DNA from 4 places in the Paenibacillus chartarius genome. Region 2 is predicted to be linked to each of the others. Evidence: riboswitches for the same ligand, from Rfam matches in the RefSeq annotation. Region 2 holds a riboswitch; each other region holds the start of a gene.
The links. Region 2 has a riboswitch for cyclic di-GMP ahead of ACFFK0_RS14295 (GTP cyclohydrolase I). Riboswitches for the same ligand answer to the same signal wherever they lie in the genome.
Positions count from the first base shown of each region.

Region 1: another riboswitch for cyclic di-GMP. It lies ahead of ACFFK0_RS28915 (flagellar brake protein); the one in region 2 lies ahead of ACFFK0_RS14295 (GTP cyclohydrolase I).
Region 3: another riboswitch for cyclic di-GMP. It lies ahead of ACFFK0_RS10365 (response regulator); the one in region 2 lies ahead of ACFFK0_RS14295 (GTP cyclohydrolase I).
Region 4: another riboswitch for cyclic di-GMP. It lies ahead of ACFFK0_RS05060 (OmpL47-type beta-barrel domain-containing protein); the one in region 2 lies ahead of ACFFK0_RS14295 (GTP cyclohydrolase I).

Region 1 is NZ_JBHLWN010000120.1:43,592-47,871, reverse strand. It holds gene tadA (tRNA adenosine(34) deaminase TadA) at 1-12, opposite strand, end outside; gene ACFFK0_RS28920 (glucosaminidase domain-containing protein) at 244-915, shown strand; cyclic di-GMP riboswitch class I at 1,052-1,138, shown strand; gene ACFFK0_RS28915 (flagellar brake protein) at 1,279-1,983, shown strand; gene ACFFK0_RS28910 (aminotransferase class V-fold PLP-dependent enzyme) at 2,079-3,344, shown strand; gene ychF (redox-regulated ATPase YchF) at 3,460-4,280, shown strand, end outside.
Region 2 is NZ_JBHLWN010000057.1:26,314-30,593, reverse strand. It holds gene ACFFK0_RS14300 (PAS domain S-box protein) at 1-1,932, shown strand, start outside; cyclic di-GMP riboswitch class I at 2,164-2,248, shown strand; gene ACFFK0_RS14295 (GTP cyclohydrolase I) at 2,326-2,583, shown strand; gene ACFFK0_RS14290 (6-carboxytetrahydropterin synthase) at 2,644-3,465, shown strand; gene ACFFK0_RS14285 (SDR family oxidoreductase) at 3,462-4,184, shown strand; gene ACFFK0_RS14280 (ATP-binding protein) at 4,269-4,280, shown strand, end outside.
Region 3 is NZ_JBHLWN010000039.1:2,887-7,166, forward strand. It holds gene ACFFK0_RS10350 (response regulator) at 1-177, shown strand, start outside; gene ACFFK0_RS10355 (S-layer homology domain-containing protein) at 844-1,140, shown strand; gene ACFFK0_RS10360 (S-layer homology domain-containing protein) at 1,163-1,420, shown strand; cyclic di-GMP riboswitch class I at 1,925-2,010, shown strand; gene ACFFK0_RS10365 (response regulator) at 2,097-2,813, shown strand; gene ACFFK0_RS10370 (hypothetical protein) at 3,033-3,599, shown strand; gene ACFFK0_RS10375 (helix-turn-helix domain-containing protein) at 3,833-4,162, shown strand.
Region 4 is NZ_JBHLWN010000022.1:154,156-158,435, reverse strand. It holds gene ACFFK0_RS05060 (OmpL47-type beta-barrel domain-containing protein) at 1-1,997, opposite strand, end outside; cyclic di-GMP riboswitch class I at 2,084-2,179, opposite strand; gene ACFFK0_RS05055 (UDP-glucose--hexose-1-phosphate uridylyltransferase) at 2,412-3,998, opposite strand; gene galE (UDP-glucose 4-epimerase GalE) at 4,043-4,280, opposite strand, start outside.

The DNA of each region.
Region 1 (4,280 bases), on a different contig from region 2:
ACAACTCCTCATCCTGATTTATCCCCATGTGGATAATCCACGAACAAGCATTCGTTGTTAACATGTTGTGGACAACCTTGTGGATAATCGTTATCAACAGGGTATAATCTTCCACTAATCATAGGGGAAGAGCCGCGGCTGCGCAAGCTTTCAGCTGGGCTGGGCAGCTGCCCGTACGGATTCCGAAGGCTGTGCATAAACTAGCAGGGGATAACTCTAACTCAACATGAGGGGGAAAATGCTATGGCATATGTTGGCAGCGGGACGCCGATCCTTGGCGCACCTACCATGACCGCCGATCAAATGCGCCAATATGTTCGCAGTGTGAACCCATCAGCTCCTGATTATGCAGAATTGTATTTATCCATTGGGCGCAGATACCATGTGCGCGGGGACCTCGCCTTCGCACAATCGATTTTGGAAACGAATTATTGGCGGTTCGGCGGTTCGGTGAACGCGTCGCAGAACAATTTTGCCGGCTTGGGAAGTACGTCGCGTACGGAAGCGGGGGCCTCCTTCCCGACTCCGGAGCTAGGTATCGAGGCTCAAATTCAGCACCTGTACGGGTACGCGACGGCGGCGCCGCTTCCGGCGGGGACGACGCTCGTCGATCCGCGGTTCTCGATTTTGCAATCGGCGGGCCTGCGGGGGACGGCACCGAACTGGGAGGATTTGAACGGCAAGTGGGCCGTACCGGGGACGACATATGGGCAAGATATTTTGCGGATCGGCGAACAAATGCAAGCCATTTCGACAGGTTCGGCCCCGACGGCGCCGGTAACGGATTGGAAGCAGGAGGCTATGCAATGGCTGTCCCGGCAGGGCTTGATCAATCAGCCGCACGACCCGGATGCCCCCTTAACCTGGGCTGAATTCGGCACCGTGCTGCGGAGGCTGACAGGCGGCGGTCAATAGCGCAGCATGCACATTTTATATAGGATCAAATTACTATAAAATTTCTTTGAATCGATTGAATTTGTGACTTGCAGTAGGTATACTTACAGTACAATCTAGTTCAGGATGCCTAATAACTTGTCGAATGAAATATGAATACCGATAATGGCAAACTTACCGAAAGGTAAGGACGCAAAGCCGAGGGTCTAAAGCTCAAACGAGTCATGATCGCCTGGTTACCGAAGTATGGCGTAGCTGCCGTTTCTTCGTAACCGGGCAGATCCTCAACAAGAGGATCTGGTCCGGGTTTTTATTTTGAAGAAGAGAGGTGGTTACCCAATGTCAGCTGTTCCAACCCCACCAATCCAAAGAAGCGTGAAAACTATGTCGGGCAATAAGCCAAATCCGTTCGGAATCAAATTGAACAGCAACACGGTCGTCATGAAGAAGGACTACGTCTCCACAGGCCAGCTGACCTATGTCGAAGGCGATATCATCGAGGTAGAAATGTCCGACCTGAAATCGTTTAATCTTGGCGACAAGGTGAAGATTACGATTTATTCCACCGGGGGCATTCATGTGTTCGAGTCGCATGTCGTGGCGAAGGCCAACGGTTCGCTCATTATCTTGAATCCGCCGGAAAATAATAATAAATTCGCGGAACGCCGGGAGCACCCGCGGATTGAAGTGGCGGAGGAAGGCCTGCTTCAGGCGATTACGGAAGCGAAGTCGCAGGAGCGCCGCGAGCTGGAAGAGCCGGTGAATCTGACGATCAATAACATCTCGATAAGCGGGATCGGGTTCTCCATGTTCGGTCATTTTGAGCTGGCGAATGCGACACAGCTGGAGATGGAGATGAAGCTGAGCAGTACAGTGCCGATCCAGGCGGAAATCGTGCGCCGCGAAAAGAAGGAGTACGGCTACTATTACGGAGCGCAGTTTACGAATATGTCCGCGGATCAGATGAACAGTCTGAGGGCGTATGTGTTGAAGCAGCAGGTGGAGACATATTACCGGACAAAGGAAGAGAACAAGAAGCGGGAAGCGCTGAATCAAGCGAAGGCTCAAGCCAAAGCGGCGCGAGCGTAACGGAAACGGCAGCGATTGCGGTGCATAAGGATAGCCCAGCCCAGGGAAAATAGGTCAGGACATGTGGCGGAACAGCCTTGGGAGGGTACATCGTTATGGAAATCGTTTCTCCAGTTCAGGAGCGGGCAGCAAGGAAAGCGTCGGACGATCACGACGGAACATGGAACTGGGATACGGTTCGTCGGCAATTCGAGCTATCTACGGATTACATACATTTAGGTGCGTCACAATTTATAGCTTCCCACCCGAAGCCGGTGAGGGAAGCTATTGTTCGTTATCGGGACAAGCTGGACAGCGATCCGGTTTCATACGTGCTGGATCACGAGAATCAGTATTCGCAATCGGTGCGGATTGCCGCGGCGCGGTATTTGGGGGTGGACGACCCTGGGCGGATAGCCCTAACCGACAGCACGACCATGGGGCTCGGACTGGTTTACCATGGATTTAAGCTAGGTCCGGGTGACGAGGTCATCGCGACCCAGCATGATCATTACAGTCATCTGGAAGCGATACGGCTGGCAGCGGAGCGGGCGGGGGGAAAACGCCGGTTTGTCGAATTGTACAAGGACTTGAGCCGGTTAACTGAGGAGCTGATCGTTGAATCGGTTACCGGAGCCATTACGGAGCGTACGAAAATATTGGCGTTAACCTGGGTGCATTCCAGTACGGGACTCAAGCTTCCGATTGCGAAAATTTGCCGTGCGGTCAAGGCGATGAATCGGGAGCGGGACGAGGAACGGCGTATCTGGGTCGTCGTAGACGGCGTACACGGCTTCGGAATCGAAACGGAGGAGTTTGGCGAGCTTGGCTGCGATGTGTTTGTCGCCGGCTGCCACAAGTGGCTGTACGGTCCCCGCGGGACCGGCCTGATCGCGGCTACGGAGGAAGCTTGGCAGATGATGCGGCCGACGATCCCGAGCTTTACGTACGTCATGGATGCGATGACATTCGGATTGCCAAGGCCGGAGAAGATGGACGGGCTGCAAATGACCCCGGGGGGCTTTCATTCCCTCGAGCATCGCTGGGCGCTCAAAGACGCTTTCGATTGGGTGGAATCGATCGGAAAGCTCCGCATTCGCAGCAGAGTGGCGGAGCTGCATCGGCAGGCTAAGGAAGGGTTGCGGGAAATTAACGGTGTTACGGTGCATACGCCGATGCAGGGCGAGCTGTCCTCGGGGATCGTCGCGTTCGAGGTTCAGGGGTATACGACCGAGCAAACGGTGAACCGGCTCAAAGAGAAGAAGATCATTGCGACGTCTTCGCCGTATCAGGTGAGCTACGCTCGTTTCACACCGGGTATTTATAATACTCCGGAGGAAGTGGAGCTTGGGCTGAAGGCGGTGCGGGAGCTTGCGAGGTGAGGAGCGCTTCCGGATGCCGGAATCACAGCGAAGGGTGACTTTGCGGCTCAGATACTATATAATTGTGTAGTTGAAGAGAGCAAGATTGCTAATTGGGCTGGGAGCGTGTCTATAGATGGCGTTAAAAGCAGGCATTGTCGGATTGCCGAACGTCGGTAAATCGACCTTATTCAATGCGATTACTCAAGCGGGGGCCGAATCGGCCAATTACCCGTTCTGTACGATTGATCCGAACGTCGGCGTCGTTGAAGTGCCGGACGAGCGTCTGCAGAAGCTGGCGGACATCGTGACACCGGAGCGCATTGTCCCGACGGCATTCGAATTCGTCGATATCGCGGGTCTGGTGGCCGGCGCAAGCAAGGGCGAAGGACTGGGGAACAAGTTTCTGGCGCATATCCGCGAGGTGGATGCGATCGTTCACGTCGTCCGCTGCTTCGAGGATGAGAATATTACGCACGTGGCAGGCAAGGTCGATCCGCTCGGCGACATTCAGACGATCAATCTGGAGCTTATCCTTGCGGACGTCGATACGGTGGAGAAGCGCATTGAACGCTCCCGTAAAAATATGAAGGGCGGAGACAAGAAGTACGCCCAAGAGGTCGAGTGCCTGGAACGCATCAAGGAGGCGCTTTACAACGACCAGCCGGCGCGCAGCGTCGAGCTGACGGACGAAGAGCGGCTGCTCGTGCGCGACCTGCACCTGATCACGATGAAGCCGGTGCTGTTCGCGGCGAACGTCAGCGAGGCCGAAGTGGCATCTGCGGACGACAATCCGTACGTACAGAAGGTGAAGGAGTACGCGGCCGCCGAAGGCGCGGAAGTGGTGCCGATCTCGGCCAAGGTCGAGTCGGAGATCGCCGAGCTGGAAGGCGAAGACAAGGAGATGTTCCTGGCGGAGCTGGGGCTGCAGGAATCGGGGCTGAACCGTCTGATTCG
Region 2 (4,280 bases):
ACAATTATACGGGTAAACCGCGCTTTCGAAGAGCTGTTCGGTTGGAGGCAAGCGGAGTTGGCTCAAATGAACTATTCAAGCTATGTATTTGTACCGGAATCGCTGCGTCACGAGTCGGAAATGATTTATCGGAACATGCTTGAAAGCGGCAAGGTCAGCAATATCATTTCACGCCGGGTGTGCAAGAATGGCACCGAGGTTGATGTTTCCATTTCATTCTCAAATATTGATGACGGGCAAGGTCAGCTCATCGGCATGATCGCCATATACCGGGACATTACCGACTCAAAGGTGAAGGAAATGAAGATGGAGGAGAGCAGACAGAGGTACATGTCGTTGTTCGAACATAATCCCGATGCTGTCTTTGCAACGGACTCCGAAGGACGATTTCAGAGCTTTAACCGAAAAACGTTGGACATTGCCGGTTATTCGATTGAAGAGCTCGAAGGGATGCCTTTTCATTCATTTATTCATCCGGACGATTTGCCGCGGGCGATTGAAGGGTTCGGTAAAGCGATGGCCGGCAGCGTTCAAACCGAAGAGCTCCGGATAGCGGATAGGCGCAGATCGGGTATATACCTTTACATGAGCATTACTTCGCTGCCCATATACGTGAATGGCGAAATCGAGGGTGTCTACGGCATCGCCCAAAATATATCCCATTTAAAACAAGCCAGCATGGAGCTCGAAGAGAGCAACGAGCGGTACAAATCGCTGTTTGATCATCATCCCGATGCAGTCTTTACCATTGATCTTGAAGGCCGCTTTCAAACGTTTAACGACAATACGATTGAAGTAACCGGCTATTCCCGAGAAGAGCTTCAAAATTTGCCGTTCGCTCCCGTCATTCATCCGGAAGATTTGTCGAGGGTTAATGAACACTTCGAAAAAGCGATACGAGGCGACGTGCAAAAATATGAGCTTCGAGCTATACGCAAAGGCGATACCGATTATTCCGTGATATCCGTTACGAACATTCCGATTTATATCGACGGTGAAGTCCGTGGCGTTTACGGCATCGCCAAGGTGATTACAGAGCTGAAGAGGGCAAGGGAAGAGCTTATGCAAAGCGCAGAGAGACATCGCCAGCTTGTTGAAATCATCCCCGATCCACTTATTGTCATTGCCGCAGACAAGCTGCAATATATCAACCGCGCCGGCGTTGAATGCCTTGGTCTTGATAAAGAAACGGACGTGAGAAACTATACATTCATCGATCTGGTACATCCCGATTCTTGGGGAGAAGCCCGTATGGTGATCGATACGATACAGGTAACCGGTGAATTTAAAGGATCGAAAGAATTGATATTCAGGCGCAAGGACGGAACTCCGTTTTATGCGGAGATCAGCGGCATTCGTCTTGAAGATCATACCTCCCCCGGTTCTCTCATGATTTTCAGGGATATCACCAAAAGAAAAAAAACGGAAGAAACTATTCAATTTTTGGCCTATCACGATTCCTTAACGAGTCTGCCGAATCGGGTTCGTTTTCATCAATTGGTGGAGAGCGGCAATCAGGAGAATCGATGCGGAGGAATGGTGTTCCTGGATTTGGACCGGTTCAAGATAATCAACGATACGCTGGGACATCGAACGGGAGACTTTCTGCTTCAGGAAGTAAGCCGGCGATTGCGTCAGATGGTCGGCGGCATCTTTTCCAGGCTTGGCGGAGACGAGTTCACGGGATATTTTCCGAATGCCGATAGGGAGTCGATGAAACAAATCGTTGCGGAAATGAATCTGCTGTTGTCCAGACCCTATAGGATAGAAGGTCATGAACTGTCGGTATCTTCAAGCATCGGAATCAGCTTATATCCGAATGACAGCAAGGAAGTCGACATTCTCCTTCAACAAGCGGACACGGCGCTTTACGAAGCGAAGAAAAACGGCGGGAACGGATACGCTTTCTATAAGGCGAAGCAGAAGGTCTAAAGGAACTACCGCATTCAGTCCTCCGTTTCGGGCTGGGTTTTTCTCGTTATTCCTTCGAGGAGACCAAAGTGGAGGGGTTGCTTGTTCGTTGCTCGTTTCATGACCTGTGTAGTCAAAGGGCATGGAAATTAATAACTGCAAGATTTGTAGAAAAATCTTTTATTATGTCGAATTTTGTATTATAATCTGTATATACCACCGTATTTTGTCACGAATTTAATGTAATTCCTTAACGACAAATGGCAAACCTTTCGAAAGATAGGGACGCAAAGCCACGGGTCTAAAGCGGTCACGCTATGACAGCCGGGTTGCCGAAAAAGGATAGGATGCATGCGGATCCAGTCCTGCTTTTCGGGACTGGATTTTTCATTTTACAACAGGAGGCCTGAGATTATGAATCCGCTGCTCAATAACATCGTAAAGCCAACAGAACCCATACAAGAATGTATCCGCAGCCTGCTCCGGGAAATCGGCGAAGTACCAGCACGCGAAGGACTGCGCGATACGCCGAAACGAGTGGCCGAGATGTACAAGGAAGAGTTCGCCGGTGTTGGCGACGCTCAAAAGGGGAGTTTTCGGCGACAATATCGCACTTTGCGAGGAATTCGAGCGTTCCCTGTCAAGGGGTTAAAATTGGCAGAATCCATATAAGAGGACATTCCTCTTCTTCCGCTGAAACATGAGATTAAGACACAAGTGAGGGGGGCTGGCGTGCCGGTTTTATCGCGAACTATCGATTTTTCCGCCACTCATGTATATCGGGTGCCGCATTGGAGCGAGGAAGAGAATCGCCGGGTTTTCGGACCCTGCAGCAACCCGAATGGTCACGGGCACGATTATAAACTGGACATCATGGTCAAAGGAAGCCTCAATGAAGCTTCCGGCATCGTCGTCAACACGACGGAAATCAAACGCATCGTGAATTCATTTGTCGCTGCGGAACTGGACGGCAAATTCCTGGACCGCGAACATCCCTGGTTTCGGACACGCATTCCCACGACGGAAAATCTGGTTTCCTATATTTGGCAGTGCCTTGAACACCGGTTTGAAGTATGCCAACTACATCGAATCCGGCTATATGAGAACCATTACTTATCGTCGGCAAAGGAGGCGGGCGGGATGATTCAGCTTACGAGAAAATATCATTTCTGCGCAGCGCATCGTTTACATAGCGATCAGTTATCGCCTGAGGAGAACGTCCGGTTATTCGGGAAGTGCAACAATCCTCACGGGCACGGCCACAATTATTATTTGGACGTAACCGTGAATGGCGAACCTGACCCGGTTACCGGCATGATCGTCAATCTTGCCGAACTTGACGAGATCGTCGATCAAGTTGTACTTGACGAATTTGACCATAAGCATTTGAATTTGGATACCGACCGCTTCCGCAATTTGAATCCGACGTCGGAAGTCGTGGCGATGGTGATCTACAACATGCTTCAGCCTCATATTCCGAATCTGTACAAGATCGGGCTATGGGAAACCGAGAAAAATTATTTTGAGTACTTCGGTCCCAAGGAGAGGTCATGATCGACTGCGGAAGGCATGTTCGGGGCAAGACGATCGTCATTACCGGAGCAAGCAAAGGGATCGGCAAACAAACGGCCGAGCTGCTGAGCGGTCTTGGAGCCAATCTGGTTCTCGGTGCCAGAGATGGCGAAGAATTATCCCGCTTTGCTTCCACTTTGAAATCGGAAGTGTATCCGGTACCGGTCGATGTATCCGAGGAACGGGCTGTAAACCAGTTTGCCGAGGCGGCGATCACGCGTTTCGGAAATGTATACGCTCTCATTAACTGTGCTGGAACCGGTGTGTTCGACTCTGTATTATCGCTGGCCGCCGAGGATTTCGATCGAATGATCGCCGTCAATCTGCGAGGCACGTTCCTTTGCTGCAAAGCGTTCGGACGGCATATGGCGGAGCGGGGAGAGGGGAGAATGATCAACGTCGTATCGATTGCCGGCGCTACGGCGCTTCCCGGATGCGGCGGCTATTCTGCCTCGAAATTCGGAGTGCTGGGATTATCCCGAGTACTGCAGGCTGAGCTTCGGGGTAAGGGTATTCAAGTGACGGCCGTACTGCCGGGAGCAGTGGCTACCCCGTTCTGGGACCGAATGGACAGCAAGCCGGATATGTCGCAGATGATACCTGTTCAAACGTTAGCCCGGCATTTGATTTATATTTTATGCCAGCCTGAAGGTGCATCCATTGATGAAATAACGATCATGCCCCCACTCGGAATTTTATGAGGAGGCGGCCGATCCTAAATGAAGACCTTGCTGAGGAAACTGTTTGGTTCCGGTGAACCCCATGCGGAGGATCAGTCCCATGCTATGCCTCGGCCT
Region 3 (4,280 bases), on a different contig from region 2:
GAAGGATTAAGGCAAATCATGGAATTTGACCCGAAAGCTAAGGTAATCATGTGCAGTGCCATGGGGCAGCAGGCGATGGTGTTGGAAGCCATTAAAAACGGAGCAAAGGATTTTATCGTCAAACCCTTTCAAAACGAACGAGTAATTGAGGCCGTGAACAAAGTGCTTAGCTTGTAATGCGTATACAATTCTCTTAATAGGGGATCAAAAAGGAAGAAATGATAGAGGGCGAATTAATTTCGAGATTTATATAGATAGACAATATTTTGCCGTCACAAATGGATTCTTGTTAACCGATATTACAATGTAAGGATCATTGGAACGAGCTACACCGCGTACGATCCATTGAACCCGCCGACGTTCGCGGGTGATATAACCGTGAAGGTACGCGTGAAGGATTGTCGGGGCCGATGTCACGATGGAATATTCGACCGACGTTTCACCACCTTAATACCAAAATTTTGGCATCGTCTGCCGTCACATTCGGCGCGGCGGGCGCTGACGGGTTTGTCGTGAACGTTAATGTCTTGTCTGCTCCTGCTGGCGTTCCCGTACCAGCGTGAGTAGCCATCCCCCTCCAAACAACGTCATAACCAGAACTAAAACCATTCGTTCTGGGTCGCCATTATCACCGGAGGACCCGAGCGCTTGGATTTCTCGTGCAAGCGAATGTCACGGCGACGACGTATACGTTAACCGGTTTGACAAACGGAACAACCTACGGACGGCACGGACCCGAACAAGATTACGACAGGTGTCGTCGTCGAACCGGATGGGACGGTCCGTCATGTCCCAACCAAGATCGTTCTCATCGACGGCAAGTATTACGCGAAAATCAGCAGTTTGACGAACAGTACGTATTCGGTGGTTTGGCATCCGCTTGCATTCAGCGACGCCTCGAATCACTGGGCGAAAGACGCGGATAACGACATGGTATCACGCATGATAATCGACGGCGTCGGCAACGGCCGGTTCGATCCCGATCAGGACGTTACGCGGGCGGAATTTGCGGCGATTATCGTTCGCGCTTTAGGACTCAAGTTGGAGAGCGGACCGAGCGTCTTCCCGGATGTGAAGGAATCGGCCTGGTACAGCAGCGCAGTTCGCACCGCTTATGCGTACTACTTGATTGGCGGATAAGAAGACGGCACGTTTCGGCCGAATGACAAAATCACCCCGCGAACAGGCGATGGTCATTCTCTCCAGAGCGATGACGATTACCAAGCTGAAAGCTAAGCTCCCCGTTCAAGCGGCTGACATTGTCCTTCGAACGTATAGAGATGCACATGAGGCATCCGGATGGGCGGTAAACAGCATTGCCGACTGCTTGCAGGCCGGTATCGTATTAGGAAGAAGCGGTACTGCGCTTGCGCCGAAGGATTTCATCACCAGAGCCGAGGTTGCGGTAATGGTTGAGTGACTGCTTCAAAAGTCTGATCTGATATAGTTCGTGGTTCCTAAACTAGGGTTATCCTGTTCATGTCAGTAAGAGGCATGATCGGGATAACCCTTTATTATGGAAAAAAGGGGTTCTTGCCTTTTGGAGGAATTGAGCGGGATTTATGAGAGAAAGGCGATTGAAACAACGGTTATTTCGAGTACTCGTTGTGGTTACTTCCTTGTTCTGCGTCGCCGAAAGCATCACTTCGAGTAACGACTCCAAGCGTGTTGAAGATGTTGTCATTTTTACATATGAATGTTTGATTGTAAGTTACCTTCAGATTTTAGGGAAAAAGCTCAAGTCCGGTTAGGTATATTATGTAGACATAATTGATTTTACATATCATTGAAGTTGGCCGTGGCTAGTCAGCATTTGACAACACGTTCGGAATGGAGAAGAATATTATGAATACGAGGTTTTGAGAAATTACAACGAAGAGCATGGGGCTACCATGTGAATGACGCATAAATCATTTAATAAATGATAGGAAAACGGCAAACCAGATCGAAAGACTGGGACGCAAAGCCACGGGTCTTCTGCATACGTGCAATGATCGCCGGGTTACCCTTTCCAATATGCTGTCAGAACAAGGCACGTCCACCCGAGGGTACGTGTCTTTTGTTGTTATTCCAGAATGAAAACGGGGTGATGATCGATGGAAGAGCGTGCAAGTTATACCACCATAGAAGCCAAAGAAATCATGAATTGGAAAGAAGGAAAAATACAAGTACTGCTAGTGGATAGTGACCCCGTTTGGCAACAACGGATTGTGTCGCTAATCGATACAGAGCCGGATATGAATATATTTCATATTGCAGCAAACAAGGAATCGGCCGTTCGAGCCAGTGTGCAATTAGATTTAGACGTGATAATTCTTGATCTTGCATTAAATTCATCCCAACAGGAAGGATTCGATACAATTGACGAAGTTATGAAGCTCAAACCGTTACCTATCATTATCTTGTCTTTGCTCGATGAGCCTGAAGTCATAGTGGATGCGATACTATCCGGCGCACTCAATTATATTACCAAGATCAACTACGCAGATGTCATAAATGCAGTCAGGGAAGCCTATCGTGGGCAATCTTCTCTTCATTCCGATGTGGCATCCATTATCCGTAATGAAATTGGGCTTGTTAAGCGAAAAGAACTGCATCGAATGCTGACGACTACTGAAAAAGAAATCTTGCAGTTGATCGGTTGGGGCTATAAACAGCCGATAATCCGAGAGTTGCTAGGCATCACATCTAACACAATGAAGACGCATGTCCGTAACATTATTCGAAAATTCAACGCGCGTTCCATTCATGATGCAGCGGAAAAAGCAAAACGCAGAGGCTTGTACGTTCAGCAAGATCATATCACAAGTTAGCGCTTCGCCCTCGTTTCGAGGCGTTTCGTTCTCGTTCGACATTTTATTGAATGAATGGCGTGACGGAAAGATCACCCTCCATTTTTGCTCGTTTTATAGGTACAATGGTGGAAACAGATGGATATTACTAGGAGGTTCTTACCGGAGGTGAAAGACAAAAAGAGGATCGAAGTTGTGAAAATGGTACCACTTTAACTTCTTCGATTTCGCAGGAAAGGAATGATGACGGTGAAAATGGAGCGTGAAACATGTACAACGATGTCGATTGACCATTCAAGCTGGCGTAAATCGTTGAGAAACAATTCACAACAAGGAGGGACTAGTGATGACGCTACTCTAAAACCTATCCCCTACGAGAAAGTAGAAACTTGGTTGAAGTCCTATAAGGACTGGAAGGCGAGACTCAAGTATCTGCAATCGGAGCTTACTTACATACCAGAATTGACGCGAACACTAAATATGGTTGCGGCTCACAGCAGCGGCAGAAAACAAGAAACGGTATTACGAACAGTCATACAACGCATACAAATCACCGAACATGAAATACCGTTGCTGCTTTCCAGAATTGGCCTAATCGACTATGCTTTCTCGGCTCTCACCCCAGAAGAAAGCTTGTTTATTCGGTTGCGATATATTGATAATCTGGCGCCTTCAGACGCCATGAGCCGCCTGGCCCTCTCCCGCCGAGCGTATTTCTATCTTCGGAAGCGGATATTACGCAAGATCTATATGAAAATCAAAGATCGGGCGATTTTGTTAGATTTCGAGTCGTTTGAAGAAGACTGACCCGTTTCAGAAGATGCGAGAATGCATCTTCCTTTTTTGCGCCCATTTTCCATTTTAGTCTTTTATGACTCAATCTGTCCAACCTCAATAAATACGAAGAATATCACGACAACTAATTCGATGAGGTCAAAGTAATTGTATCACACATCATAGATTCTGTTAATACTGAATCTATCGAGTGTTCATTTGATTTTCCCCGCCTTATATTCTGAAAGAATAAGGTGGTGGAAATATTGAACTCTATTCGAAAATTATTAGGTCAGCGCATTCGCACATTGCGGGAACAAAGTGGATGGACGCAAGAGCAGCTTGCAGAGCGGGCTGACCTTCATCCTAATTATATCGGACAAATTGAACGCGGACTCAAAAATGTTTCACTGGATAATATTCATAAGCTAGCTGTTGGTTTGCGCATAAATTTATCTCAATTATTCAATTTTGATGACCAGGAGCTTCCAGCGGCGTCATCAAGGATCGTCCAAATGCTTCAACAATGTTCCAATGAAGATTTGGATTTCCTCATGCAGCATATCGAACATTTGCTGGATTGGAAACAAAAGTAAATTGTGTATCCATAGACTCACTGGAATTGCATCGTACTTGCACTGAACATTGCACTTACTCTGCTCTTGAGGTGCACAAAGTTAGCACGTGATATGCACATGATTCATGTTATGATGA
Region 4 (4,280 bases), on a different contig from region 2:
TATGTGACGTTGCTTGGAGGGGAAATTTCCGGCCAAACAACCGTGAACGAAATCTTCGCACCTTCCGGTGATTCCCCAAGCAGCGTCGAATATGAATGCACGACATATTCATAGTTACCTTCAGGCAAATATGTGTAGGAAACTGATAACCCGGATACCGTACTTTTCAGCACACGCTCACCGTCTATGATTTGATACACTTTATAGCCGGTGGCATTCGCTGAAGCCGTCCATTTAAGGGTATAGTCATTAATATACTCAACGGTATACGTCGGATTCCCCGGCGCCTGCATCGTCTCTCCATTCATTGTGACTTCAACGCGTGTTCCTGCCGCCGACTCGCCGAATCGGCTGGAGAAGGTGTTGATTTCGTACGTATATGTTCCCGGTGCAACACCCGTGTAAGTAACTGTCGGCGTTGTCACCGTACTTTTCAAAACCTTTTGCCCATTATCGATGATATAAACTTTGTAGCTGGTCGCGTAGGTCACAGCATCCCAGTTCAATGCAAAACTCGTCGCGCTCTTCACGGTTTGTGTTACATTCGCCGGCGGCACCATGACCGGGTGTACCAGCGAAACGGAAATCGAACTGCCTTCTGCGGATTCGCCGAATCGCGTGGAGTAGGAGTACACCTTGTATGTGTATTCACCCGCAGGCTGATTCGCATAAGTGATTGTCCTGCCCGTTATAGTGTTTTTCAGCGTCTCTTGTCCGTTGGCAACCAAGTATATTTTGTAATTGGTTGCGTTCGCCGCCGCATCCCACGTAAGCACAATGTCATTGCCGTTCACAATATTGTAAGCTACATTCAGCGGCGCTTCCATGACGACATCACTGACAGTTACGTTAACCTGAGTACCGCCATTCGACTCGCCGAATCGGTCGCTATAAGCGCGCACTTCATACGTATAATCACCAGCAGGCATCTTGGCATAAGTCGCCGTCAGTCCCGTTACAGTGCTTTTCAACACTGGCTGACCATCGACGATCTGATAAATTTTATAAGCTGTTGCGTTCGCGGAAGCTGTCCAGGAAAGGACAACATCGTTTAGATTTTGCAGTTTGAAAGTTACGCTTGCCGGCGGCGCCATCGTGACGGTCCCGACCGTAATCGAGGCTTGGCTGCCGTCTGCAGATTCACCGAAACGGTCGCTGTTCGAATGAACTTCATATACATAATCGCCGGCAGGCAAATTGGTATACTTAACGCTCGTAGCCGTTATCGTGCTCTTCAGCACTTTCTCGCCTTCGGTGACCTGATAAATTTTATAATTCGTCGCAAACGGCACGGCACTCCAGCTCAGAGTAACATCCACCAAGTTGGACAATGCAGCTTTGAAGCCGGCAGGAGCCGTCATCGTCGGGCGTGCTACCGCCACCTTCAAAGGTGCGGTTTCTGGGGAAACACCATATTTGGAATGCGATGCAGAAACCGTGTATGTATAATTGCCGTCAGGTGCGTTCGGAATCGTATAAGTACGTGCCGCCCCCGAATAGAGCAGCGTATTCGACCCGTCCGAACCTACTTGGTATAGGTTATATGTTTGGGCATATTGCACAGCTCCCCAACTTAACACAATATCGTTCCCATTCTGAATCGCATAAGTAAACGATGCAGGAGCCGCTAATTCAGGGTATGTGACCGTAACCGTGACCGGCGCTCCCGGTCCGGACTCCGAGCCTGAGCTAAGCGTGGAAACCACATAGCTGTAGGAACCTTCAGACAGACCGCTTAAACTGAAGGACGTTGTTGCTGTAGTCCCCACCAGGTCCATGGATCCATAAACAATACTGTAAACATTGTAGCCGGTGGCACTGTAAACCGGACTCCAAGTCAATTTAATGTCACTTGGTGTAACATTCTGAGCCGCGACGTTACTTGGAGGCAGCAGCGTTCCGCTATCAGCCGCCGCATTTGCCGTGATAGCCGGAAGCAGCAGCTGAAGAGTAAGCAGCAATGCAAGCCATCCTGCCCATTGTTTTCGTTGTCTCATCCTAAATAATCCCCCTACAACAAATTGTGACAAAAACAAAAAAATGAACCCAACAAGGGTCCATAGGCATAAAGACTATGATTCCTTGTGGCAACCGGCTGCCATCCGAACGGAAAAACCCGCTCGGGTCAGGCCCTTTGGCTTTGCGTCCCGCAGTTTCCTGCGGTTTGCCTTTGTCACTTGGCTGATATGATTATCCCAATCATATTCCGAATAGCCTATGTTTGTTAATAGGCCTATAGAACTATGTGATCGAGAATAACTATTGTTATGTGAATCTATAGAAGGTCTTAAGGTGTGTATAGAAATCCACCAATTAGGGAATTTGAGATACGTGGTATCCGGGCAAAAAATAAACACCCGCGGAAGCCGCCTTTTTGAAGGCACTTCCGCAGGTGCTGATCAAAATCTATTCTATCCCTTCAACCCAAGCGTCTCCGCAAACCGCAGGAACGCCGCTTGCCCTTGCACGTCGCGCTTATACACGCCCGCATGCTCCAGCACCTGCAGGAACTTGGCGCCGACCTCCTGCTGCAGAAGCGCCGCTGCCGCGTCTGCGCTAAGCCCCGTACCGTGCTCGCTCACCAGCGCATCAATCCAAGCGGCATGCTTATGCAGCGGATGGCCCGCATCCGCCAGAGCGCCCGCCTCCAGAGGCGCCGCTCCGGTCAGCACGCCGGCAATCGCCTCGAGCTCCCCCTTCAGGCGCCCCGGCAGCACGGCCAATCCCATGACCTCGATCAAGCCGATGTTTTCCTTCTTGATGTGGTGCAGCTCCCGGTGCGGATGGAAAATCCCGTCCGGATGCTCCGCACTCGTCCGGTTGTTGCGCAGCACAAGATCGAGCTCAAACTCGCCGCTCGGATTAATGCGCGCAATCGGCGTCACCGTATTATGCGGTACCTGCCCGGCACCTGCTCCGCCTTCACCGCCGGACCCGGCCTCGCTGAACGCCAGTACGTCGACCGAAGGATCGCTGTAGCCCTTCCACGTATTCAGGACCTCGATCGCCAGCTTTAACAATTGCTCCTTGTTATAGCTCGACAGCCGCAGCACCGACATCGGCCATTTCACGATGCCCGCCTTCACCGCAGGATACTTTTCGGAGCGAAGCAGCACCTCTACCGGCGCCTTCGCCATCGGGAACGCATGCCTCCCGCCCTGGAAATGGTCGTGGTCGAGAATCGACCCGCCGACAATCGGCAAATCCGCATTCGATCCGATAAAATAGTGCGGGAACTGCTCCACGAAATCCAGCAGCCGGTAGAACGTCTCCGCCGATATTTTCATCGGGGAATGATGCTGATAAAACACAATGCAGTGCTCGTTGTAGTACACGTAAGGCGAATATTGCAGATACCACGTATCGCCGTCGAGCTGAAGCGGGACGACGCGGTGATTTTGCCGTGCCGGATGGTTCAGCCGTCCTGCATAGCCGACGTTCTCGAGACACAGCAGGCATTTCGGGTAATGGCTCGACTTCAGCGTCTTGAGCAGCGCGATTTCCTTCGGGTCCTTTTCCGGCCTGGACAGGTTGACCGTGATCTCCAGCTGGCCGTAATCCGTTGCCGTCAGCCAGTACTGGTTGCGCTGCAAGCGGTCCATCATGATGTAATGGGAGTTGATCGACATCCCGTAAAACGCCTCCGTCGCCGACTCCACGCCAACCGACTTCGCCGTCGCCCAAAACCGGTTCGCCACCTCGGATTGACGCGGCATGAGCAGCCCCATAATCCGCGCATCGAGCAGGTCGCGGTACGTCAGCGTATCCTCCGGCAGCAGCTTCGTTCCGACCGCCGCATCGAGCAGTTCGTTCAGCGCTTCAACCGGGCTGTCCAGCTGTTCCTCCGGCACCTCGCCCGCATACGGCTCCGCCAGCTCGAACAGGTCGAGCAGTGCGTTCCGCACCGGAACCGTGTCCAGCAACTCCAACAGCCCCCGCTGCACGCCAAACTGCAGCAGCCGCTCGATCGCAAGTCCCGCCCTCAGCTCTCTATCCATACGTAATGTCCTCCAATCCTTTCTGCAAGCCATGTCGGCCTAGTCTAGGTCCGGTCGTTGTATCCTTTCGGATTGTGTTTATGCCAAGCCCATGCACTCTCGATGATCTGCTCCAGCGATGTGCGCGACGGCTTCCAGCCGAGCTCCACGCGGGCCCGCTCCGAGGAAGCGACCAGCACCGCCGGATCGCCGGCGCGGCGCGGCTCCATAACCGCGGGAATCGCATGCCCCGTCACTTTGCGCGCTGCGTCGATGACCTGCTTGACCGAATACCCCGTCCCG